3 regions of the Nocardiopsis mwathae genome follow, and region 2 is predicted to be linked to each of the others. Evidence: riboswitches for the same ligand, from Rfam matches in the RefSeq annotation. Region 2 holds a riboswitch; each other region holds the start of a gene.
The links. Region 2 has a riboswitch for thiamine pyrophosphate ahead of thiO (glycine oxidase ThiO). Riboswitches for the same ligand answer to the same signal wherever they lie in the genome.

Region 1: another riboswitch for thiamine pyrophosphate. It lies ahead of thiD (bifunctional hydroxymethylpyrimidine kinase/phosphomethylpyrimidine kinase); the one in region 2 lies ahead of thiO (glycine oxidase ThiO).
Region 3: another riboswitch for thiamine pyrophosphate. It lies ahead of HNR23_RS02310 (ECF transporter S component); the one in region 2 lies ahead of thiO (glycine oxidase ThiO).

Annotation. Positions count from the first base shown of each region.
Region 1 covers NZ_JACHDS010000001.1:983,666-991,547, forward strand. The annotation lists gene HNR23_RS27390 (glycosyltransferase family 4 protein) at 1-1,181, opposite strand, end outside; gene HNR23_RS03855 (DUF6457 domain-containing protein) at 1,407-1,658, shown strand; gene HNR23_RS03860 (alanine/glycine:cation symporter family protein) at 1,882-3,297, shown strand; gene thiD (bifunctional hydroxymethylpyrimidine kinase/phosphomethylpyrimidine kinase) at 3,424-4,266, opposite strand; TPP riboswitch at 4,255-4,364, opposite strand; gene HNR23_RS03870 (DUF368 domain-containing protein) at 4,407-5,384, opposite strand; gene rocD (ornithine--oxo-acid transaminase) at 5,875-7,152, shown strand; gene HNR23_RS03880 (GDSL-type esterase/lipase family protein) at 7,251-7,882, opposite strand, start outside.
Region 2 covers NZ_JACHDS010000001.1:2,966,463-2,974,344, forward strand. The annotation lists gene HNR23_RS12830 (NAD(P)H-binding protein) at 1-124, shown strand, start outside; gene thiE (thiamine phosphate synthase) at 876-1,526, opposite strand; gene HNR23_RS12840 (helix-turn-helix domain-containing protein) at 1,700-2,059, opposite strand; TPP riboswitch at 2,192-2,303, shown strand; gene thiO (glycine oxidase ThiO) at 2,296-3,447, shown strand; gene thiS (sulfur carrier protein ThiS) at 3,508-3,708, shown strand; gene HNR23_RS12855 (thiazole synthase) at 3,712-4,548, shown strand; gene pknB (Stk1 family PASTA domain-containing Ser/Thr kinase) at 4,732-6,693, shown strand; gene glpK (glycerol kinase GlpK) at 6,793-7,882, opposite strand, start outside.
Region 3 covers NZ_JACHDS010000001.1:599,225-607,106, forward strand. The annotation lists gene treS (maltose alpha-D-glucosyltransferase) at 1-768, opposite strand, end outside; gene HNR23_RS02300 (maltotransferase domain-containing protein) at 849-2,840, opposite strand; gene glgP (alpha-glucan family phosphorylase) at 3,405-6,068, shown strand; TPP riboswitch at 6,239-6,347, shown strand; gene HNR23_RS02310 (ECF transporter S component) at 6,445-7,083, shown strand; gene HNR23_RS02315 (ABC transporter ATP-binding protein) at 7,080-7,882, shown strand, end outside.

The DNA.
Region 1 (7,882 bases), 2.0 Mb from region 2:
GCTGCCGCAGGTACCCCGGTCGGCGCGATCACCGAACGGTAGTGCTCCAGCAGCTGGTCGCCGATGACGTCCCAGGTCCGGGCCTGGACCGTGGGCCGGGCCGCGGCGGCCAGGCGGTCGCGCAGGGGCGCGTTGTGCACCAGCCGCCCGACCGCCACCCGCAGCTCGCGCACGGAATCGGGGGCGAACAGCAGGCCGTTGAGTTCGGGCAGCACCAGGTCCAGCGGGCCGCCCGAGGCCGGAGCCACCACCGGAACACCCGAGGCCAGCGCCTCCTGCACCGCCTGGCAGAACGTCTCATCGGCGCCGGTGTGCACGAAGACGTCGAGGGAGGCATGGACCCGGGACAGTTCCGCGCCGGTGCGCTGGCCGAGGAAGACCGCGCCGCGCAGCCGCCGGCGCAGCCGCTCCCGGTCCGGGCCGTCCCCGACGACCACCAGCCGCACCCCGCGCAGCCGCAGCACGTGCGCGAGCAGGTCGACGCGCTTGTCGCGGGCGAGGCGGCCGACATAGCCGACGATGACCTCGCCGCCGGGGGCCAGCCGCCGGCGCAGCGCCGGGTCGCGGTGGCGGGGGTGGAAGCGTTCGGTGTCCACTCCGCGCTGCCACAGGCTCAGCCGGGGGACGTCGTGGTCGGCCAGCTCGCGCAGGGTCGCCGACGAGGGGGCCAGGGTGCGGTCGACCGCGGCGTGGATGCGGTGCAGCAGCGGCCAGAGCACGTCACCGGCGGGCACCCCGTAGCGGGCCACGAAACCCGGCAGGTCGGTCTGGTAGACGGCGACGGTGGGCAGTGCCCAGCGGCGCGCCACGTCCACCGCGGTCAGCCCCAGCAGGGCCGGGGAGGCCAGGTGGACCACGTCGGGGCCGAACGAGCGCAGGGCGGTGGTGAGGCACCGCCGCGCCGGCAGGCCGCCGGTGAAGCCGCGGTAGAAGGGGAGGGGCACGCCCGGCACGCGCACGACCGGAAAGCCGGCGTAGTGGGCGGGGCCGGCGCCCGGGGCGAGGATGAGCGCCTCGTGGCCGCGGGCGGCGAGGTGCTCGGCGACCCTGCAGACCGAGTTGGTGACGCCGTTGACCTGCGGGAGGAAGGACTCGGTGACGATGGCGACGCGGAGGGGAGGGGCGGGTGCGGCGGAGGCGGGCGGAGGGATGGAGGTCGCGGTCGTGGGGCTCGCGGTCACGGTTGTCTCCCAGGGGCGGGGGTCTCCTGCCCGGCACGTTAGGCGCCGCACGTGAACCCCTCCGGACCTGCGGTGGGCGCCCGATTGACGATCTTCCTCCGGCTATGCGAAGCGGCCGCGGCCCAGGCCTCCGGCCTATATCGCGTCCGAGGAGGTGTTTCGGTACCGATGGCCGTAGGATCGCGAGCTGTCGCCCGAAACACACCCACGGATCAGGAGCGCCACATGACCCTCGTCGAATGGGCCGAGCTCGTCAGCGCGGAGCTGGAGCTGGGAGAGGAGATCGGCAAGGGCGACGTCGACCGCATCCTGGACCTCGCCCGCGACGCGGCGCACTCGGTCGCCCGCCCGGCGGCGCCCCTGACCACCTACCTGCTGGGTATCGCCGTCGGTCGCGGCGCCGATCCGGAGGAGGCCGCCGCCGCGCTGAGCCGACTGGCGCTCGCCCAGGCGCCCGAAGCGCCCGACACTCCGTGATCTCCGCTGGTCATACGCCTGTAACGGAACGCCTAAGCGATCACTCTGTGGAAGAAACGTGACGCATACGTGACGAATCAGGCCAAAAAACCGTGTAAATGTGGCGGTGCGCTGCATCACGTTGATCGCGACGATGCGTCGTGTCGTCGCCTGACCGCGTCCCTACCCGGCCGGAGGGCGGCGCAGCCTCACCCCCTCGCTCGAACACATAGGGAGTTCGTCCATGGATCAACTCGCGGACATGCTGGACACCCTCTCCGGCATCATCTGGAGTGAGTACGTCCTCATTCCGCTGCTGCTGCTCACCGGGTTGTTCCTGACGGTCCGGCTACGGCTGCTGCAGTTCCACAAGCTCTTCCACGCCCTCTGGCTGGCGCTGATCCGCCGCAAGGAGGCCGAGGGCGTCCAGGGCGACATCTCCCACTACCAGGCCCTGAGCACCGCGCTCGCCGCCACCGTCGGCGTCGGCAACATCGCCGGTGCCGCACTGGCGATCGGCATGGGCGGTCCGGGCGCGCTGTTCTGGATGTGGATGACCGGCCTCGTCGGCATGGCCACCAAGTACAGCGAGGCGCTGCTCGGCGTCAAGTACCGGCGCGAGGACAGCGTGGGCAAGCAGAGCGGCGGCCCCATGTTCTACCTCCGCCACGGCCTGCCCGGCGGGCTGGGGCTGACGCTGGGCGTCCTGTTCGCCGTGTTCGGCGCCATCGCGGCCTTCGGTATCGGCAACGGTACCCAGGCCAACACCGTCTCCCAGCAGCTCAACGCGGTGTGGGGCGTCCCGACCTGGGTGGCCGGCATCGCGATGGTGATCATCGCGGGCACCGTCATCATCGGCGGCATCAAGAGCATCGGCCGGGTCGCCGCCGGCGTCGTGCCGATCATGATCCTGCTCTACATCGGCGTCACGCTGCTGGTGCTCATCGCGCACGCCGGCGACATCCCCGCCGCCCTGGCCCTGGTCATGACCGACGCCTTCACCGGCCAGGCCGCAGCGGGCGGTGGCGCCGCCTCCATCTTCGTGGTGATCCAGGCGGGCGTGGCGCGCGGCATCTTCTCCAACGAGTCGGGCCTGGGCACCGGCGCCATCGCGGCGGCCGCGGCCAAGACCGACCAGCCGGTGCGCCAGGCGATGGTGTCGATGACCCAGACCTTCATCGACACCCTCATCGTCGTCACCATGACCTGCCTGGCCATCATCGTCACCGGTGTCTGGCAGGAGGACGGCCGCGGCGACGGCGCCGCGATGACCTCGGCCGCCCTCCAGGACGGTCTCGCGGCCATCTCCCCGGGGCTGGGCCCGCTGGGCGGCTACATCGTGGCCATCGCCGTCGCGGTGTTCGCCTTCACCACCATCCTGGGGTGGTCCTACTACGGCGAGCGCTGCATCGACTTCCTCGTCGGCCACAAGGGTGTGCCGTTCTACCGCGTGGTGTTCGTCGCGATGATCTACGTCGGCGCCGTGGCGTCCCTGGACATCATCTGGCTGGCCAGCGACATCGCCAACGGCCTGATGGCACTGCCCAACCTCATCGGCCTGCTACTGCTCTCCCCGGTCATCGTCCAGGAGACGCAGAAGTATTTCGGCAACCCCGACTGGAAGAATCCGGACATCAAGATTCCGGACGTGCGCCAGTAGCCGCCCGCCGACCCTTCCGGCCCCGCCCCGCACCCCGCGCGGCGGGGCCTTTTCCCGGACATCGGGAGTACGCCTCTCGGGAGAACGATTCGAATCTCCGCGGTGGTCCCGACCGTTCTCCCGAGATCAACGGGGGAGCGGACGGTCGGATGCGGGGCCCCACCAAGCGTGGAAGTGGTGGACCGGGCCCTTTCCCGTTCCGGCGTCGAGAACGTCGGCGTGGCGCAGGGCCGCGGTGAGGTAGGCCTTGGCGTCGCGGACCGCCGCGGCGACCCCGTCGCGCTGGGGCAGGAGAGCGGCGATGGCGGAGGAGAGGGTGCACCCCGTGCCGTGGGTGTTGGAGGTGGGGACGCGCTCGGCGGTGAAGGTCCGCGGCTCCCGCCCGGGCGCCGCCAGCAGGTCGGTGCACCGCTCGCTCGCGGAGCCGCCCAGGTGGCCCCCCTTCAGCAGGACGTGCCGGGCGCCGAGCCGCAGCAGCCGGTCGGCCTGGGCGGCCATCGCCTCCAGGTCGGCCGCCTCGTCCTCGGCCAGCAGCTCGGCGGCCTCCGGCAGGTTCGGTGTGACCAGGTCGGCGCGCGGCATCAGCTCGGTGCGGACCGCGGCCACCGCGTCGGCGGCCAGCAGCCGGTCGCCGCTCTTGGCGACCATGACCGGGTCGAGCACCACGTTGCCCAGGGCGTAGCGGTCGATGGCGGCGGCGACGGCGGCGATGACGCCGGTGTCGGCCAGCATCCCGATCTTGACCGCGTCCACCCGGGCGTCGGTGAGGAGGGTGTCGAGCTGGTCCGCGACGAACGCGGCGGGGACCGGATGCACGCCGGTGACGCCCCTCGTCGACTGGGCGGTCAGGGCGGTCACGACCGTCATGCCGTAGCCGCCGAGGGCCGAGAAGGTCTTCAGGTCGGCCTGGATTCCGGCGCCGCCGCTGGGGTCGCTGCCGGCGATGGACAGGATGTTGTAGCCGCTCACGGGCGTTCCTTCGCTAGTACGAGCTAGATCAGGTTCGACGGGTGTGCTCTCAGCCGTGACCGGTGGATGGGCCGGTCCCGGCACCCCGCGCCGTCATGGACGTGGTGTGGAGTTGTGGGGAACCGTGGGATGGACGGGTCTCAGCCGCGGCCCGCGGAGTCGACCTGGTCGGGGGCGCGGTGGCGGCCCTGGGGCGCCGGGCCGCCGCCGGGGCCGTCGGCCTCCCGGCGGGCGCGGGCACGGCGTTCGACCAGCAGCACCGTGACGACGACGGCGAAGCCGACGACGGCGAGCGCGACGGTGACCGGAACGTCGCCCTGCGGCGCCTGAAGCGTGCGGTCGCCGTCCTGCCACGGCCACAGCGCGCGCAGCGAACCGGCCATCAGGCCGGTCAACACGACCAGGGTGATGTGGTGGTAGTTCTCCAACAGCCACTGCAGCAGCTTGACGAAGAACGCCAGGCCGAAGAACGCGCCCAGCGCGAACGTCGAGATGTATCCGAGGTCGCGGGTGTTGAGCGCGTCCATGGTGACCGTGTACAGGCCGAAGGTCAGCAGGATGAACGAGCCCGAGACGCCGGGGAGCACCAGCGCGCAGATGGCGACGGCGGCGGCGCCCGCGACGATCAGGAAGTCGGGTTCGACGTGGGCCGGGGGCAGGCCGGTGAGCAGGAACGCCCCCGCGGCCACCACGAGCGCCAGCAGGTAGTGCCCGGCCTTCCAGGTGCGTCCGGACCCGCTGTAGGGCACCCACAGGGAGGCCAGCACGAGGCCGAAGAAGAGCGCATAGGCGCGCTGCTGCTCGCGCTCGACCAGGGGGGCGAGGAACTTGGCCGCGAGCAGCGCGGCGATCACCATGCCGACCAGCACCGCGATGATGGCCGCCCAGTCGGCCTTGCGGAACTCCTCGGCGGCGCGCCCCAGGCCGCGACCGCGCGGCAGGTCGCTGACGGCAAGCCGGACCCCGCTCACCACGTGGCCCGCCGAGGTGATGAGCGTTTCGTAGATGCCGACGATCAGGGCGACGGTTCCGCCGCTGACGCCGGGGACCACCTCCGCGGTCCCGATGAGGGAGCCGCGGAACGCGTTGAAGAGGTGAGTGCCGACTGACTTCGCCATGTCTCGCGTTTCGTCTGAAGAGGCCGGGAGGAAAGATAAAAGGGTCGGGCGGCCGCCTCGCGGGCGGCGCGCCCCCAGTCTAGGGCGGATGCGGCGGGGGTTCGGGCGCCGTGCGCCCGCCTCCTGCGCCCATGGGTTTCGGACCGGTGCCGGGGACAGCGGGCCGTGTGCACCGGCATCGTATGGGTACAGACGCGTCGACGCGTCGGGACCCCGGGGGCGACGGGGCGGTCCCGACCGACGGACCCTGCGGCGTGGAGCCGCGGAAGCGGGGGTGGTGAGTGATGACGGGATGTATCCACGCTGCGCGGTTTCCCGGATGGGAGTGGTGGGCAACCGGAAAATCCGCCCCTTGTGCAACGGGGGCACCATCTGTTCTCCTGCTGGAGGCCGCGTCAACCGGGGCTTTGTGCGTTAACCGAACGGGTATCTGAAAATCGAATAACGATCACTGCTGTTCCGATCAACGGCGATCGAAGGGAAATCCTGGATGAGCGACACCCGCAGTCTGGGCCGCGACACCTCCGGTGGGAACCACACCGGGCCCGTCATTTCGAGCAGCGACCACATCGGACTGGCCGAGACCCACTCGGCACACAACTACAACCCCCTGCCCGTCGTCATCTCCGAAGGCGAGGGAGCCTGGGTCACCGACGTCGAGGGGCGCCGCTACCTCGACTGCCTCGCCGGCTATTCGGCGACCAACTTCGGACACAGCAACCCCGACCTGCTGGCGGCCGCACACCACCAGCTCGACCGGGTGACGCTCACCAGCCGCGCCTTCTACCACGACCAGTTCGGCCCCTGGGTCACCGCGCTCGCCGACCTGGTCGGCAAGGAGAAGGTACTGCCCATGAACACCGGGGCCGAGGCGGTGGAGACCGCCGTCAAGGTCGCCCGCCGGTGGGCCTACGACGTCAAGGGCGTGCCCGACGGCCAGGCCACCATCATCGTCGCGGGCGGCAACTTCCACGGCCGCACCACGACCGTCATCTCCTTCTCCGAGGACCCCGACGCCTACGGCGGATTCGGCCCCTACACCCCCGGCTTCCGCGTGGTCCCCTACGGCGACGCCGACGCGATCGCGGCGGCCGTCGACGGGACCACGGCCGCCGTCCTCGTCGAGCCCGTGCAGGGCGAGGCCGGCGTCATCGTGCCGCCCCCGGACTACCTGCCCCGCATCCGGGAGATCTGCGACGAGAACCGGGTGCTGTTCATCGCCGACGAGGTGCAGTCGGGCCTCGGCCGCACCGGCACGGTCACGGCCTGCGAGCACACCGGGGTGGTCCCCGATGCCTACCTGTTCGGCAAGGCCCTGGGCGGCGGCATCCTTCCCGTCTCGGCCATGGTCGCCGACGAGGACGTCCTCGGCGTGATCAAGCCGGGCCAGCACGGCAGCACCTTCGGCGGCAACCCCATGGCCGCCGCGATGGGCCGCACCGTGGTGCGGATGCTGCGCGAGGGCCCCTACCTGGACAACGCCCAGCGCCTCGGCGAGCTGCTGCGGGCGCGGATCAAGGAGTTCGTCGGCAACGGCGCGGTCGCGGCGCGCAGCATCGGGCTGTGGGCCGGGATCGACGTCGACGACTCGCTGGCCAGCGGCCGCGAGCTGTGCGAGCGGCTCGCCGCCAAGGGCGTTCTGGTCAAGGACACCCACGGCTCGACGGTGCGGCTCTCCCCGGCACTGGTCGTCACCGAGGAGGACCTGAACTGGGCGCTCGACCGGTTCAGCGAGGTCCTGGCCGAACTGCGTGCGGAGAAGGGGTAGGCCCTGGTCCGCCGTCCCGCCGCGCCGGGACCACCGAGACCGCCCGGTGGCCGCGCCGCCCCCGTTTCCGGGGCGGGGCGGCCACCGCTGTGTATGCCCTACTCGACCTCGGCGGCCAGCACGTCGGGGGTGACGTTCTCGACGGTCTCCCGCGTCACGAACAGCGGGCGCCCCGGGCCGGAGGTGACCCGCTGGGCCACGCGGTCGCTGAACGCCGCCTGTCCGGCCGCGTTGGGGTGGAAAGTGCTGCGATCCACCCTGATGCCATCGCTCAGGTCGCGCAGGAGCACCCCGTTGAGCCACGGTTCGTCGGCGTCCACCTCGTGGCCCCGGAACACGGTGTAGAGGTCGACGAACTCCACGCTGCCGACCTGGCCCTCGTCGTAGATCTCGGCATCGGCGCGGTTGACCGCGTTCTCCAGCCGCAGGTTGAAGCGCTTGATGGTGGAGTTCAGCCACTTCTGGTCGCCGACCGTCAGCGTGTAGTACATGCCCTCGGGCTTCTCGGCGAACAGCCGCGGATAGCCGAGCACGACGACGCGGGCGTCGGGCGCGCGGTCGCGCAGCTCCGCCAGCAGGTCGTCGAAGGTCGACTCGAAGCGCTCCATCCGCTTCTCGATGTCCTCCTCCTGACCGGTGCAGGCGTCGGCCTCCACCAGCGGCAGCCGCACCATGCAGGTCCGCAGGACCGGCGTGAAGCCCAGGTCGTTTCCGCCGATGCCGAGGGTGA
Region 2 (7,882 bases):
GATCGCCAGCGGCGAGATGGACGTCGTCTCCCCGGCCGTGGTCCGCCTGACCGGCCACCCCGCCCAGACCCTCGAACGCTTCCTCCGCACCCACCCGAGCGCGCTCAGCCACGTCTACACCTGAGTGCAGCCCCTGGACGGCGCTCGATCGCGTTGCCGCTTCGACGGAACCGGTCGCCTTTCGACCACCCTACGACGACGTCGGGAAGAAGCCGAGCCTTCCAGGAAGGCACGATGGAACCCGCACGCGAATACGACACGGACACCGATGACGATGTGCGTCTCTCAGATCCGCTGCGCGCCATGGAGGGAGATCGAGAATTCGTTCCTTCGCAGTCACGGAGCTCCGGTCGCCGAAGTCGTCCCCTTGACACGATCGGTACGGCGCCCCGCACCCGGACTCCGGGCAGGCAAGATCACCATCGCCGGAGACTTCGATGAACCGGACGAGGAAACCCTCGCCGCTTTTCGCGGGGAGCGGCCGTCAGGCTTCTGCTCGACACGCACATCCTGCCTGGTGGCCGGAGGACAGCCCAAAGCTCCCAGCTGTGGCATGCGAACGGGTTCTCAGCACCGAGGAGGTGTACGTCAGCGCCGTGACAGCATGGGAAATCTCCATCAAGTCGGCGCTGGGGAAGCTCGTGGTCCCCGAAGATCTCGACGCCGCCCTGCGGTACCGCGGATTCATCGAACTTCCGATGAGTATCGACCACGCCATGCGTGTCGGCGCGTCGCCTCGATATCACTCGGACCCGTGCGATCGCGCACTGATCGCCCGAGCTCAGGCAGAAGCACTCCCACTCGTAGCCGTCATACCGAAATCCAGAAGTACGACGTCGAGGTCCTCAGCGGGTGATCCCGGACGTACCGCCAGCTCACGCCGTTACGGCCAGCCTCCGCTTGAGCTCCGCTGCCGCGGCGTGCGGGTCGGGGGCCCCTGTGATGGCGCGGACGACGACGACGCGGGTGGCGCCCGCCGCGAGGACCTGGTCGAGGTTGTCGAGGTCGATGCCGCCGATGGCGAACCAGGGGCGCTCGGTGCGCAGAGCGGCGGCTTCGGTGACCAGGGGCAGTCCGGCGGCCGGGCGGCCGGGCTTGGTGGGGGTCGCCCAGGTGGGGCCGACGCAGAAGTAGTCGACGCCCTCCTCGGCGGCAGAGGCGGCGGCCGTCCGGGCGTCGTTGTTGGATCGGCCGATCAGCGGGCCGTCGCCGAGGATCGCGCGGGCATGGGGCACCGGCAGGTCGCTTTGGCCCAGGTGCAGGACGTCGGCGCGGGCGGCGTGGGCGATGTCGGCGCGGTCGTTGACGGCCAGCAGCGCGCCGTGGCGCTCGCAGGCCTCGCGCATCACCTCCAGTGCGGCCAGTTCGTCGCGGACCGCCAGCTCCTTGTCGCGCAGCTGGACGATGTCGACGCCTCCGGACAGCGCCGCGTCGAGGAACGCGGCGAGGTCGCCCTGCTCGGTGCGGGCGTCGGTGCACAGGTACAGGCGGGCCGTGGACAGTCGTTCGCGCAGGCTCTCACTCACCCGGTCAGGGTAGTGCGCCCCACGGGGCGGCCGGGCGGCGGGGCGGGGGAACCGCGCGGCCGTGCCGATGGGCGCGGCCGGGCGTTCCGGCCGCGCCCGGGGTCGATCGCGCGGGACTGCGGTTGTCGCACCGGAAGGTCGGGCCGGGGATCACCGCCCCGGGGGCCGCCCGGCTAGAGGGCCATCGCCTGGGCGCGGCGGCGCACCTCGGTGCCGCGGTTGGCGGCCAGGGCCTCGATGGGCGCCCCGGGGAGCGTGTCATCCGGGGTGAACATCCAGTGCAGCGCCTCGTCGTCGGTGAAACCGGCGTCGGCGAGCAGGGTGAGTGTCCCGGGCAGGCCCTTGACGATGTCACCGCCTGCGATGAACGCGGCGGGGATCGAGACCTCCCCGCCCTTGCGGATGCCCAGCAGCTTGTGGTCGCCGATGAACTGCTTGACGCGGTTCGGGCTGACGCCCAGCGCCTGCGCGGCTTCCTTCAGGGTCATCCATTCGCCGACGAGGGCTTCGATGTCGTGGTCGTTCTGTGTCACGCAGCCAATCTCCCACAGTTTCGCCGCACGCAAACCCGGCCGTCGGCGCTGATCGCTCCTGGCGTACCCGCAGCGGACGCCCACCCCTCGGCCGGTCCGCGCACGACGCCCTAAGATGGGCGGGAAAGACGTGAAGATCCCCGCGGGAGCCGGGTGGGACCCGGCTGAGAGGGAGGCTGTGAGCCTCCGACCGCATGAACCTGATCCGGGTCATACCGGCGAAGGGAGTGGATGGCATGACCGTGCCCGACGACCCCCTGCCCGCCTCCGACGTCCTCGTCGTGGGTGACGGCCTGATCGGACTGGTCACCGCGTGGCGCGCGGCCCGGCGCGGCCTGCTGACGACCGTGGTGGGGCGGCACTGCCCGTGCGCCGCCTCCGGTGTCGCCGCGGGCATGCTGACCCCGGCCACCGAGGCCATGTTCGGCGAGGAGCCGCTGATGCGGTTCGGCGCCCTGTCCCGCGACCGCTACCCGGGCTTCGTCGCCGAGCTGGAGGACGAGAGCGGGGTGCCGACGGGCTACCGGTCGGCGGGCACCCTGCAGATCGCGTTCGACACCGACGACCTGTCCAAGCTGACCGAACTCGGCGAACTGCAGACCCGGCTGGGGCTGAAGGCCGAGCGGCTGACCGCTCGCGAGTGCCGCCGGCTGGAACCGATGCTCGCGCCCGCGGTGCGCGGCGGTATCCACGCGCCCGACGACCGCTCCGTCGACCCCCGCGCGCTGCTGGCGGCGCTGCGCACGGCCTCCGAGCGGCGCGGCGTCCGCATGGTCGACGACCGGGTCACCGACGTTGTGGTGTCCGCCGACCGCGCCCGCGGCGTCCGGCTGCGCTCGGGCGGCGAGCTCGCCGCCGACCAGGTGGTGCTGGCCGCCGGGACACGCACACCCGGAATCGGCGGCCTGCCCGAGGGCGTGGTCCCGCCCGTGCGCCCGGTCAAGGGCCAGCTGCTGCGGCTGCGGATGCCCCGGGGCGAGCCGCCCATCGTCACCCGCACCGTGCGGGGCCTGGTCAAGGGGTCGCCCGTTTACCTGGTGCCGCGCGCGGGCGGGGAGATCGTGCTGGGTGCCACACAGGAGGAGATGGGCGACGACACCCGGCTCACCGCGGGCGGGGTGTGGGAGCTGCTGCGCGACGGCCACGAGCTGGTGCCGGGCATCAGCGAGCTGGAGATCGCCGAGACCTGCGTCGGGCTGCGCCCGGCCTCCCCCGACAACGAGCCGCTGCTCGGCCCGACCCGCCTGCCCGGGCTGCACCTGGCCGCCGGGCACCACCGGCACGGTGTACTGCTCGCCCCCGCCACCGGCGACGCCATGGCGGAGGCCCTGGCCACCGGTGAGCTGCCGGACTACGCCCGCCGCTTCGCCGCGACGCGGCTGTCCTGAGCGCGTGGTCCCGGGCATCCGCCCGCAGACGTCGAAATCTTTGCGATAGGGAGTTCAACCGTGAAGGTGATCATCAACGGCGAGCCCCGCGACCTGGCTCCGCGCAGTACGGTCGCCGACGCCGTCCGCACCCTGACCGAGGCGCGCGAGGGAATCGCCGTGGCGGTCAACGACGAGGTCGTTCCCAAGGCGACCTGGGCGACGACCGTCGTGAGCGAGAACGACCGCGTGGACGTACTCACGGCTGTGCAGGGAGGCTGAGCGATGACCGCGGAAACCACCGGCGCCACAAGCCCCACCGGCACCACCGGCCCGGGCACCCCCGGCGGCGTGCGCTCCCCGGCCGGCGACCCCCTGGTCATCGCCGGTGAGGAGTTCGCCTCCCGCCTCATCACCGGCACCGGCGGGGCGCCGTCGCTGAAGGTCCTGGAGGAGGCGCTCATCGCCTCCGGGACGGAGATGACGACGGTCGCGATGCGCAGGGTCTCCCCCGGCGCCGAGGGCTCGGTGTGGGACGTGCTGCGGCGCAACGGCATCCGGCCGCTGCCCAACACCGCAGGCTGTTTCACCGCCATGGACGCGGTGCGCACGGCCCGGCTGGCCCGCGAGGCGCTGGAGACGGACTGGATCAAGCTGGAGGTCGTGGCCGACGAGCGCACCCTGCTACCCGACCCGGTGGAGCTGCTGGACGCGGCCGAGCGGCTGGTCGACGAGGGGTTCGTGGTCCTCCCCTACACCAACGACGATCCGGTGCTCGCGCGGCGGCTCGAAGGGCTGGGGTGCGCCGCCGTGATGCCGCTGGGCGCGCCGATCGGGTCGGGGCTGGGCATCCGCAACCCGCACAACATCGAGCTCATCGTGGAGCAGGCCGAGGTTCCGGTGGTGATCGACGCCGGTATCGGCACCGCCAGCGAGGCGGCGCTCGCCATGGAACTGGGGTGCGACGCCGTCATGCTCGCCACCGCCGTCACCCGGGCCCAGGACCCGGTGCGGATGGCGGCGGCGATGCGCGACGCGATCACCGCCGGGCGCGGCGCCCGGCTGGCCGGGCGGATACCGGTGCGCCGCTACGCCCAGGCCTCCTCGCCCGCCGTGGACTGACCGGGGCCTCACCGGCGCCTACGTCCGCATCTCCCGTTCCGGTCCGCCCCGTGGCCGCCCCCGGGCGGGCCGGATCGTGGTGTCGCATTGGCCCCGATTCCCGCCCCCATGGGCTATTACGATGTCACGACGCTCTTCACAAGCGTCGCCTGCCCCGCCCGGATCACCCGTAAACTCACCTTCGTGGACATGACGACTGCGGACCCGCTTGTAGGCGCGACACTCGACCGTCGCTACTTCGTCGAGTCGCGTATCGCGGGCGGTGGCATGGCCACCGTCTACATCGCACATGACCAGCGCCTGGACCGGCGCGTGGCTCTCAAGGTCATGCACCCCTCCCTCGCCCAGGACCCCCAGTTCGTGCGCCGCTTCATCAACGAGGCGCACTCCGTCGCCAAACTCTCCCACCCCAACGTCGTCCAGGTCTTCGACCAGGGCACCGACCAGGGCTGCGTGTTCCTGGCCATGGAGTACGTGCCCGGCCGCACCCTGCGCGACCTACTCGAAGAGCGCGGTCGGCTGCACCCGCGCGAGGCCCTGCAGGTGATGGCCCAGGTGCTGGGCGCGCTGGGCGCCGCGCACCGGGCCGGGCTCGTGCACCGCGACATCAAGCCGGAGAACGTCCTGCTCACCGTCGACGGCCAGGCCAAGGTCGCCGACTTCGGATTGGCGCGGGCGGTCGAGTCCGCGCACCAGGGCATGACCAAGACCGGCACCCTCATGGGCACCGCCGCCTACATCGCCCCCGAGCAGATCGAGCGCGGGACCTCCGATACCCGGACCGACGTGTACGCGGCCGGGATCATGCTCTACGAGCTGCTCACCGGCGCCCAGCCGCACACCGGCGAGACCCCCATCGCCGTCGCCTACCAGCACGTCAACTCCGACGTACCGCGCCCCTCGACCGTCGTCCCCGGCCTGCCTCCGGAGATCGACGCCCTGGTCACCAAGGCCACCGAGCGCGACCCGCGCTACCGCCCGGGCGACGCCGGGCAGTACCTCTCCGCCGTGGCGCAGGTCCTCGACGGCGGCGCTCCCGCGTTCGCGCAGACCGCGGTGATCGACACCGCCTCGCCGGCGGCGGGCGGACCCGCCTTGCGGAGCGGCACCGCTCCGGTGCCCGGCGGCGACAACGCCACCGTCCAGGTGAACGTGGGCGGCCACGGCGGCGACGGTTACGGCGACCCCCGCGACGGGGGCCCCGGGCCGGGCCGCCGCAAGTACCTCCTGATGGCCACCGCCGGCGTCCTCGCGGTGGTGATGCTCTGTTTCGGCTGGTGGATGCTGATCGGGCGCTACGAGAGCGTCCCGGACGTCGTCGGCATGGACCAGAACGCGGCCACGGCGGAGCTGCGGTCCCTCGGCCTGAAGATCGAGGTCGCCGACGACCCCGTCTACAGCGACGAGGCCGCCGAGGGCACGGTCGCCGCGACCACCCCGGATGTGGGCGACAACGTCCTGCCCGAGGACACCGTGACCGTGTCGCTGTCCAAGGGGCCGCAGACCGTCGACATGCCCGAGGTCGTGGGCGACCCCGAGGCCAACGCGCGCAAGGCGCTGGAGGACGCCGGGTTCACCGACATCGACGTGAAGCAGGAGGACTCCTACGACCACCCGCCGGGCACCGTGCTGGACGTCGACCCCGAGGAGGGGTCCGGTGCCGACCGCGAGGAGACCGTCACCCTGACCGTCAGCAAGGGCTTCGACGTGCCCGGCGTCGTGGGTCTGACCGAAGAGGCCGCCCGCACGGAGCTGGACGGCAAGGGCCTGGAGGTGGAGGTCACCACCGCGTCCAGCGACGACACGCCCAAGGGCGAGGTGATGAAGCAGTCACCGGAGGCGGGCACCACCGCCGGGGCCGGGGACACCGTCAAGCTCACCGTCTCCTCGGGCAAGGAGCAGATCGAGATCCCCGACGTGCGCGGGATGAAGTACAAGAAGGCCGAGAAGGAGCTGGAGAAGCTCGGCTTCGAAGTCGAGGTCACCCGGGTGCTGGGTGCGGACCGCGTCGACTCCTACACTCCCACCGGGAAGGCGGAGAAGGGCGCCAAGATCGAGCTGATCACCAGCCCGTTCGCACCCCGTGACCGGGATCGGGACCGGGGCCGGGGCCGCGACAGGGACCGGGACGACGATGACGACTAGGGCGTTCCCCGGAACACGCCCTATCGCCCGGGCGCCGCGCCCGGCGCCTCCGGCCCCGGAGCCGGTGCGCTCCGCCGAGATCGACGGCAGGACGCGCGGTCAGGCCAGGTCGGCCCAACCCTTGGAGCGCTCGACCGCGACGCGCCAGCGGCGGTAGCCGGCCTCGTCCCGGGCACCGGGCTCGTAGCGGCGGTCGAGTTTCCAGGTGTGCTTCAGCTCGTCGGTGGACTGCCACACGCCGGTGCCCAGGCCGGCCAGGAAGGCCGCGCCCAGGGCGGTGGTCTCCTGGACCTGCGGGCGGGCCACACTGACGCCCAGCTGGTCGGCCTGGATCTGGCAGAGCAGGTTGTTGCCCGACGCTCCGCCGTCCACGCGCAGTTCGGGCAGCTGGGTGCCGGATGCCCGGGCCATGGCCTCCACGACGTCGCGGACTTCGAAGGCGATGGCGTCGAGGGTCGCGCGCGCGATGTGCGCGCGCCCGGTGCCGCGGGTGATCCCGAAGATCGAGCCGCGCGCGTGCGGGTCCCAGTCGGGCGCGCCCAGGCCGGTCAGCGCGGGTACGAAGACGACGCCGCCGGAGTCGGTGACGGTCTTGGCCAGGGCCTCGGTCTGGGGTGCGGTGTCGATCATGCCCAGACCGTCGCGCAGCCACTGGACGGCCGCGCCGGTGACGAAGATCGACCCCTCCAGGGCGTAGTCGAGCCTGCCGTCCGGGTGCTGCCACAGCACCGTGCTGAGCAGGCCGTGCTCCGGGGCGATCGCCTGCTGCCCGGTGTTGACGAGGATGAACGACCCGGTCCCGTAGGTGCACTTGGAGGTGCCGGGCTCGTAGCAGGTCTGCCCGAACATGGCCGCCTGCTGGTCGCCGGCGATCCCGGCGATGGGCAGCCGCAGGCCGAGGAAATCCTCGGGCACCGACTCGCCCACGACCCCGTAGGAGGGCACGACCTCGGGCAGGGCGGAGACCGGCACGCCGAACAGGTCGCACATCTCCTCCGACCAGCGGCCGGCCCGGATGTCGAAGAGGAGGGTCCGCGAGGCGTTGGAGGCGTCGGTGACGTGCCGCGCGCCGCCGGTCAGCCGGGCGATGATGTAGGAGTCGACGGTGCCGATGGCGGTCTCACCGGACTCCACACCGCTCCAGGCGCGCGGGTCGTTGCGCCGCATCCAGGTCAGCTTGGTGGCGGTG
Region 3 (7,882 bases), 2.4 Mb from region 2:
GGGGTAGAGGCGGTCGACCTCGGAGCGCACGCGCTTGAGGAACTCGTGCGTCTCCTTGAGGTTCTCGCAGTTGGTCCCCTCTCGCTCGTAGAGGTAGGGGACGGCGTCCAGGCGGAACCCGTCGATGCCCAGGTCCAGCCAGAACCGCAGGACCTCCAGGATCGCCTCCTGGACGGCGGGGTTCTCGAAGTTGAGGTCGGGCTGGTGGGAGAAGAAGCGGTGCCAGTAGTACTGGCCGCGCTGCTCGTCGTAGGTCCAGTTGGACTGCTCGGTGTCGACGAAGATGATGCGGGCGTCGGTGTAGCGGTCGGTGTCGTCGGACCACACGTAGAAGTCTCCGTAGGGCCCGTCGGGGTCGCTGCGCGACGCCTGGAACCACGGGTGCTGGTCGCTGGTGTGGTTCATGACGAGGTCGGTGATGACCCGGATGCCGCGGCGGTGCGCCTGCTCCACGAGTTCCACGAAGTCGGCGATCTTCCCGAATTCGGGAAGGATCTTCATGTAGTCCGAAATGTCGTATCCGCCGTCGCGCAGCGGCGACTCGTACAGGGGGAGCAGCCAGATGCAGTCGATGCCGAGCCATTCGAGGTAGTCGAGCTTCTCGACGAGCCCCCGGAGATCCCCGGTGCCGTCGCCGTTGGAATCGTAGAAACCTCGGGCGAGTACCTCGTAGAAGACCGCGCGTTTGTACCAGTACGGATCGCGGGGGGTCTCGTGGGAAAAAGTGTCGGGCACGGCCCCATGGGGCGCGTCTCCGGGCTCTGGCATCGGATGTGTCACGAAACTACTCCACCGGTTGTCGTTCCAGTGTGTTCCGCCGGTCGTGCCCGATCGCGGTGTTCGCGGAGCTATCGGGGCTTTCCGGAGGATGCGACGGTGAAAACATGGGCTGGTTGGATATTCGGGTCGAGGTGGACGTAATTCGCCCCTCCCCATTCGTAGGATTCGCCCGATAATTGGTCCGTCACGAGGATCCGGTCCTCGGAGGTGAACCCGAGAGCGGGCATATCGAGCCACACCGTCCCCTCGGCGGGGCGGTGCGGGTCGAGGTTCACGACCACCAGGACGACGTCGTCGGCCCCCGTACCGGGGCCCTCGCCCACGGTGGCGCTCCGCTTGGAGAAGCAGGTCAGCTGGGGCCGGTCGACGTGGTGGAAGCGCAGGTTGCGCAGCTCCTGCAGTGCCGGGTGCGCCCGCCGCAGCTCGTTCAGCCGGGTGATCAGGGGGGAGATCGTGGCCCCGGCGGCTTCGGCCGCCGCCCAGTCGCGCGGTCGGTACTCGTACTTCTCGGAGTTCAGGTACTCCTCGCTGCCCGGCCGCACCGGCGTGTTCTCGCACAGCTCGTAGCCCGAGTAGATCCCCCACGTCGGGGACAGCAGTGCGGCGAGCAGCGCGCGGATCTCGAACGCCGGGCGGCCGCCCTCCTGCAGGTAGGCGTGGAGGATGTCGGGGGTGTTGGCGAAGAAGTTGGGCCGCATGTAGGCGGCGGCCTCCCCGCTGAGCTCCCGCAGGTAGCCCTCCAGCTCCTCCTTGCCGTTGCGCCAGGTGAAGTAGGTGTAGGACTGGTGGAAGCCGACCTTGGCCAGCGTGTGCATCATCGCCGGACGGGTGAAGGCCTCGGCGAGGAAGAGCACGTCGGGGTCGGTCCGGGCGATGTCGGCGAGCAGCCGCTCCCAGAACGCCACCGGCTTGGTGTGCGGGTTGTCCACCCGGAAGATCCGCACGCCGTGCGCCATCCAGTGCCGGACCACGCGCAGCACCTCGGCGTAGATGCCATCGGGGTCGTTGTCGAAGTTCAGCGGGTAGATGTCCTGGTACTTCTTGGGCGGGTTCTCCGCATAGGCGATCGAGCCGTCGGCGCGCACGGTGAACCACTCGGGGTGCTCGGTGACCCAGGGGTGGTCGGGGGAGCACTGCAGCGCCAGGTCGAGCGCGACCTCCAGGCCCAGCTCGCGGGCCCCGGCGACGAACGCGTCGAAGTCGTCGAGGTCGCCGAGGTCGGGGTGGATCGCGTCGTGGCCGCCGTCGGCCGAGCCGATGGCCCACACCGACCCCGGGTCGCCGGGCCCGGCCCGAAGCGCGTTGTTCCGGCCCTTGCGGAACGAGTGGCCCACCGGGTGCACGGGCGGCAGGTAGACCACGTCGAAGCCCATGTCGGCGATGGCGGGCAGGCGCTTGGCGGCCGTGCGCAGGGTGCCCGGGCGCCAGTGCCCGTCCTGTCCGAGGGGCTCAGCGCCCTCCGACCGCGGGAAGAACTCGTACCAGGAGCCGAAGAGGGCCCGCTTGCGGTGCACCTCCAGGGGGAACCGCTTCGACCGTGTCACCAGGTCGCGCAGCGGTGCGGCGCCGAGTTCGGCGAGCACGTCGGTGGCGGTGGCCAGGGCGAGGCGCTCGGCCGCCGGCAGGGCGGTGTCGCGGAGCCGCTCGGCGACCTGTGCCAGCTCGGGTCGGCGCGGCACCCGGCGCGCGGCGCGCTCCAGCAGTCGGGCGCCCTCCTCCAGCATGAGTTCGGCGTCCTGGCCCAGCGGGATCTTGATCTCTGCGCCGTGCCGCCAGGTGGCGTAGGGGTCGTCCCACGCCTCCACGGCGAACTTCCAGCTCCCCTCGCAGGTGGGGCGCACCTCGGCCGCATAGCGGTCGGTCCCCGGGGTGACCTCGCGCATGGGCGTCGGTCCCTGGCGGCGCCCCTGGGGGTCGTAGAGCACGACACCGGCTCCGAGGGCGCCGTGGCCCTCCCGGATGACGGTGGCGCTGACGGTGAAGGTCTCACCGGCGACGGCCTTGGCCGTGCCGAGGTCGGGTACGGGAGAGACGTTCAGAATGGGAATGCGTCCGATCACAGGTGCACCAATGCAGGCAGCGAGAGAACAGAAGGGCCGGAGAGTCGGAGACTGGAATATTGTCGCGTTTTCGACGATTGCGGGATGTTCGTGTCGTTGCAGGCGTTGAAGGTATTCGAGAGCGGGCAGCCCGAAGTGCCCGAAAGGCCCACGGGTGGCCCCGGTCGTTCGGGCTCGGCGCGCTCTCACTGTCTATCGTCGGCCCGGAATGGTCCGCATCCGATGGTTTGCGGTGCGTATTTTTTGTGATTGTCGTCACACTGGCGAAGGTCCTTCGTGGGAGGTATCTTCGGCGGTTGCGCACGTAGAACAACGACAAACCGGTCGGGCGCCTCAGGGGGAACACTCGTCACATTCGTTCCGCGTGTGGCAATAAGGGGTTAAATCGGCGTGCTTCCCGTGTGTGCTGATCGTGCGATGGAGATCCGAAAGGGCGCTCTGTCCGGTTTGGCGGAGAATGGGGAAAATCCTCCCGAAAACCGGAAAGGCGGGCCTGACGAGTGTTCGTTGAATAGTGGCTTCAGGGGTCGCGCAATCGCCGCGGATTGACTAGCCTCACGCTCCGTGAAGGCGATTCGCAGATTTACCGTCCGTACCGTCCTCCCCGACGAACTCGCCCCCCTGGGCCGGCTCGCCGCGAACCTCCGATGGGCCTGGCATCCGGCCACCCGCGAGGTCTTCGCCGCGATCGACCCCGAGGTGTGGGCGGCCGTCGGCCAGGATCCGTTCCGCATGCTCGGGGAGGTCGGTGCCGACCGCTTCTCCGAGCTCGCCCGCGACGAGGCGTTCTGCGCCCGCCTCCGCGAGGCCGACTCCGACCTCGACTCCTACCTCACCGGCCCGCGCTGGTATCAGGGACTGTCCGCGCCGCCCTCGGGCATCGCGTACTTCTCGGCCGAATACGGCCTGACCGCCGCGCTGCCCCAGTACTCCGGCGGGCTGGGCATCCTCGCCGGCGACCACCTCAAGAGCGCCAGCGACCTGGGCCTGCCGCTCATCGGTGTGGGCCTGCTCTACCGGCACGGCTACTTCACCCAGACCCTTTCGCCCGAGGGCTGGCAGCTGGAGGCCTATCCCGAGATCGACCCGCGCGGGCTGCCCATGAGCCGCCTGGCGGACGCGGGCGGGGAACCCGTGGCCATCGGCGTCGACCTGGCCGACGGCCGCCGGATCACCGCGCACGTGTGGGTGGTGCGGGTCGGCCGGGTCCCGCTGCTGCTCCTCGACGGCTGCCACGAAGGCAACGACCCTGAGCTGCGCGGCATCACCGACCGGCTCTACGGAGGCGGCAGCGAGCACCGGCTCCGCCAGGAGCTCCTGCTCGGCATCGGCGGCGTCCGGGCCGTCCGCGCCTACTGCGAGCTGAGCGGCCACCCCCGCCCCGAGGTCTTCCACATGAACGAGGGGCACGCCGGGTTCCTCGGCCTGGAGCGCGTCCGCGAGTACATCGGAGACGCCGGGCTCACCTTCGACGAGGCGGTCGAGGCCACCCGCGCGGGCACGGTGTTCACCACCCACACCCCCGTCCCCGCCGGGATCGACCGGCTGCCCCGCGAGCTCGTCGAGCGGCACTTCGCCGCCGACGTGTCCGCGGCGCCCGGCGTGCCGTGCGACCGGGTCATGGAGCTGGGCACCGAGGACTACGCGGGCGGCGACCCCGCCGTGTTCAACATGGCCGTGATGGGTATGCGGCTGGCGCAGCGCGTCAACGGGGTCAGCCGGCTGCACGGACAGGTCGCCCGGGACATGTTCCGCGGCCTGTGGCCGGGCTTCGACACCTCCGAGGTCCCGATCTCCTCCATCACCAACGGCGTGCACGCCCGCACCTGGGTCGCCGACGAGGCCCAGAGGATGGCCGGCCGCATGGTGGAGGACTCCGCCGAGTTCACCCACACCGAGGGGTGGCGCAAGATCACCGGCGCCGCCGAGGAGGACCTGTGGGAGATGCGGCGGACGCTGCGCTCCCGCCTCGTGGCCGATACCCGGCGGCGACTGCGCGCCTCCTGGCGGCAGCGCGGCGCCAGCTCGGCCGAGCTGGGGTGGGTCGACGACGTGCTCGACCCCGACGTCCTGACCATCGGCTTCGCCCGGCGGGTGCCGTCCTACAAGCGGCTCACCCTGATGCTGCGCGACCGCGACCGACTCACGTCGATGCTGCTCGACCCGCGGCGCCCGGTGCAGATCGTCATCGCGGGCAAGGCCCACCCCGCGGACGAGGGTGGCAAGCGCCTCATCCAGGAGATCGTGCGGTTCACCGACGACCCGCGGGTGCGGCACCGCATCGTCTTCCTGCCCGACTACGACATGGCGCTGGGCCACTCCCTGGTGCAGGGCTGCGACGTGTGGCTGAACAACCCGCTGCGCCCGCTGGAGGCGTGCGGCACCTCGGGCATGAAGGCCGCGCTCAACGGCGGGCTCAACCTGTCCATCCGCGACGGCTGGTGGGCCGAGTGGTTCGACGGCTCCAACGGCTGGGCCATCCCGACGGCCGATGGCGTGAGCGACCCCGACCGGCGCGACGAGCTGGAGGCGTCGGCGCTGTACGAGCTCATCGAGGGCGAGGTCGCCCCGCTGTTCTACGACCGGGACGAGGCGGGGCTGCCCAACCGCTGGCTGGAGATGGTCAAGCACACCCTGGTGTCGCTCGGCCCCAAGGTGCTGGCCACGCGGATGGTCCAGGACTACGTCACCCTCCTCTACCAGGGAGCCGCCGACTCCTCACGCCGGCTGGTGGGAACCCCCACGGACGAGGCGGCCGCCGACGGCACCGACACGTCGGCCCCCGCCATGACCGGCGCCCGTGAGCTCGCCGACTGGAAGCGGCGGGTGCGCAAGGCCTGGCCGGGGGTGCGCATCGAGCACGTCGAGGTGGTCGGCATGGAGGACCCGCCCCAGGTCGGCGGCGCGATGCAGGTGCACGCCACGCTCGTGCTGCCCGGTCTGGCCCCGCAGGACATCCAGGTGGAGGTCGCGGTGGGCCGGGTCGCCGACGACGAGCGGCTGCTCGAACCGGTCGTCGCCACCCTGGCGCCGGTCGGCGATCCCGAGGAGGTCGAGGGACCGCTGGTGCGCTACGCGGGATCCGTGCCCCTGGTGCGGTCGGGAACCTGCGGCTACACGGTCCGGGTCCTGCCCGCCCACGCCATGCTCGCCGATCCCGCCGAGATGGGGCTGGTCGTGGCCCCCCGGCCGCCGGAGGCCATGGACGACGGCATGGTGCTGAGGTAGCGCGGCCCTATCCCTTCCGATGATCTCGGAGATACTGGGGGAAAGATCGCCGGGGAGACCCCGATATCCCCGAGATCATCGGAAGGGACGGGCTGCTGGCCGGCGGCAGGGTCGGTGATGTCCGGTGTGTTGCGGGATCACCCATAATGGAGTGAACTGCCGGAACGGCAGGGAACCGACAGGGGAGCGCTTCGGCGCTGAGAGTGCGGGATCGGCCCCGCAGACCCTTACACACCTGATCCGGGTCATGCCGGCGAAGGAAGTCGTAGGATCCGTCGGCCGCGGATCCGGCCCGCGCGCCCACGCGCGCCCCGGCCGCGGCCCTCTTGGCACTTCGCGCCCTCTCGTGCACCGACACGAAGGGACACCGATCGACGTGGGAACCTCCGCCGCGCCAGGAGAAACCTCGGGCGCCCAGCCGACCGAACCCACCCGACCCACCGCATCGGGCCGCCGGTTCCGCTGGCGCACCGTCGACATCGTCGTCGCCGCCGTTCTCGGCGTCGCCATCGGGGTCATCTTCTGGTTCTGGGGGATGCTGTGGGAGGCCACCTCGCCCCTGTTCCTCTTCTTCCCGCCCGCCCAGGCGGTGATCTACGGGATGTGGCTGCTGCCGGGGGTGCTCGGGATGCTCATCATCCGCAAGCCCGGCGCCGGCGTGCTCACCTCGACGGCGGCGGCGACCGTCTCGATGCTGCTCGGCACCCACTGGGGGCTGCTGGTCGTGCTCGCGGGCGTGCTGCAGGGGCTGCTGCCCGAGGTGGTCTTCGCGCTCGGCCGCTACCGCTTCTGGGGGATGGGGATCTCCATCCTCGCCGGGGCCGCCGCCGGGCTGGCGCCCACCGCGATGGACCTGACCCTGTACTACGCGGACTGGCCGGCCGCGTTCATGGCCGCCTACGGGGTGATCGTCGTGCTCAGCGCCGCGATCATCGCCGGGATCGGCGGCCGACTGCTGACGACCGCCCTGGCCCGCGCGGGCGCGCTCACGCCCTTCCCGTCGGCGCGCGGATGAGCGGGGGCGCGGCCCGGGGCGGGGCCGGCGTGCGGTTGTCCGGATGGGGCTGGCGGCACGGCGCCCGCGACGCGTGGGCGCTGCGCGGCGTCGACCTGGTGATCGAGCCGGGGGAGCGGGTCCTGCTTCTCGGAGCCTCCGGCGCGGGCAAGAGCACCCTGCTGCACGCGCTTGCCGGCCTCACCGGCCCCGACGCCGCCATCACCGGTGAGCAGGAGGGGGCGCTGCTGGTCGACGGCGAGCCGGCCGACCGCCGCCGCGGCGACATCGGCCTGGTCAGCCAGGACCCGGAGACGCAGCTGGTGATGGCGCGCAGCGGCGACGACGTCGCGTTCGGCCTGGAGAACCGGGCCCTGCCCCGCGCCGACATCTGGCCGCGCGTGCACGCCGCGCTCGACGGGGTGGGCTTCCCGTACGGCATCGCGCGGTCGACGGCCGCGCTGTCGGGCGGCGAGAAGCAGCGGCTGGTGATCGCCGGAGCGCTGGCGATGGACCCCCGTCTGCTGCTCCTCGACGAGCCGACCGCCAACCTCGACCCGGTCGGTGCGCGCCTGGTCCGTGACGTGGTGGCCGACCTGGTGGCCACGAGCGAGGCGACGCTGGTCCTGGTCGAACACCGGGTGGCCGACGTCATCGGGCTGGTGGACCGCGTGGTCGTGCTGGAGCCGGGCGGCGGCGTCATCGCGGACGGCGCCCCGGATGCCGTCTTCGCCGCGCACGGCGCCGACCTCGCCGAGCGGGGCGTCTGGGTCCCCGGCCACGCCCCCCGGCCTTCGGGCAGCGCGGCCGCAGGGCCACC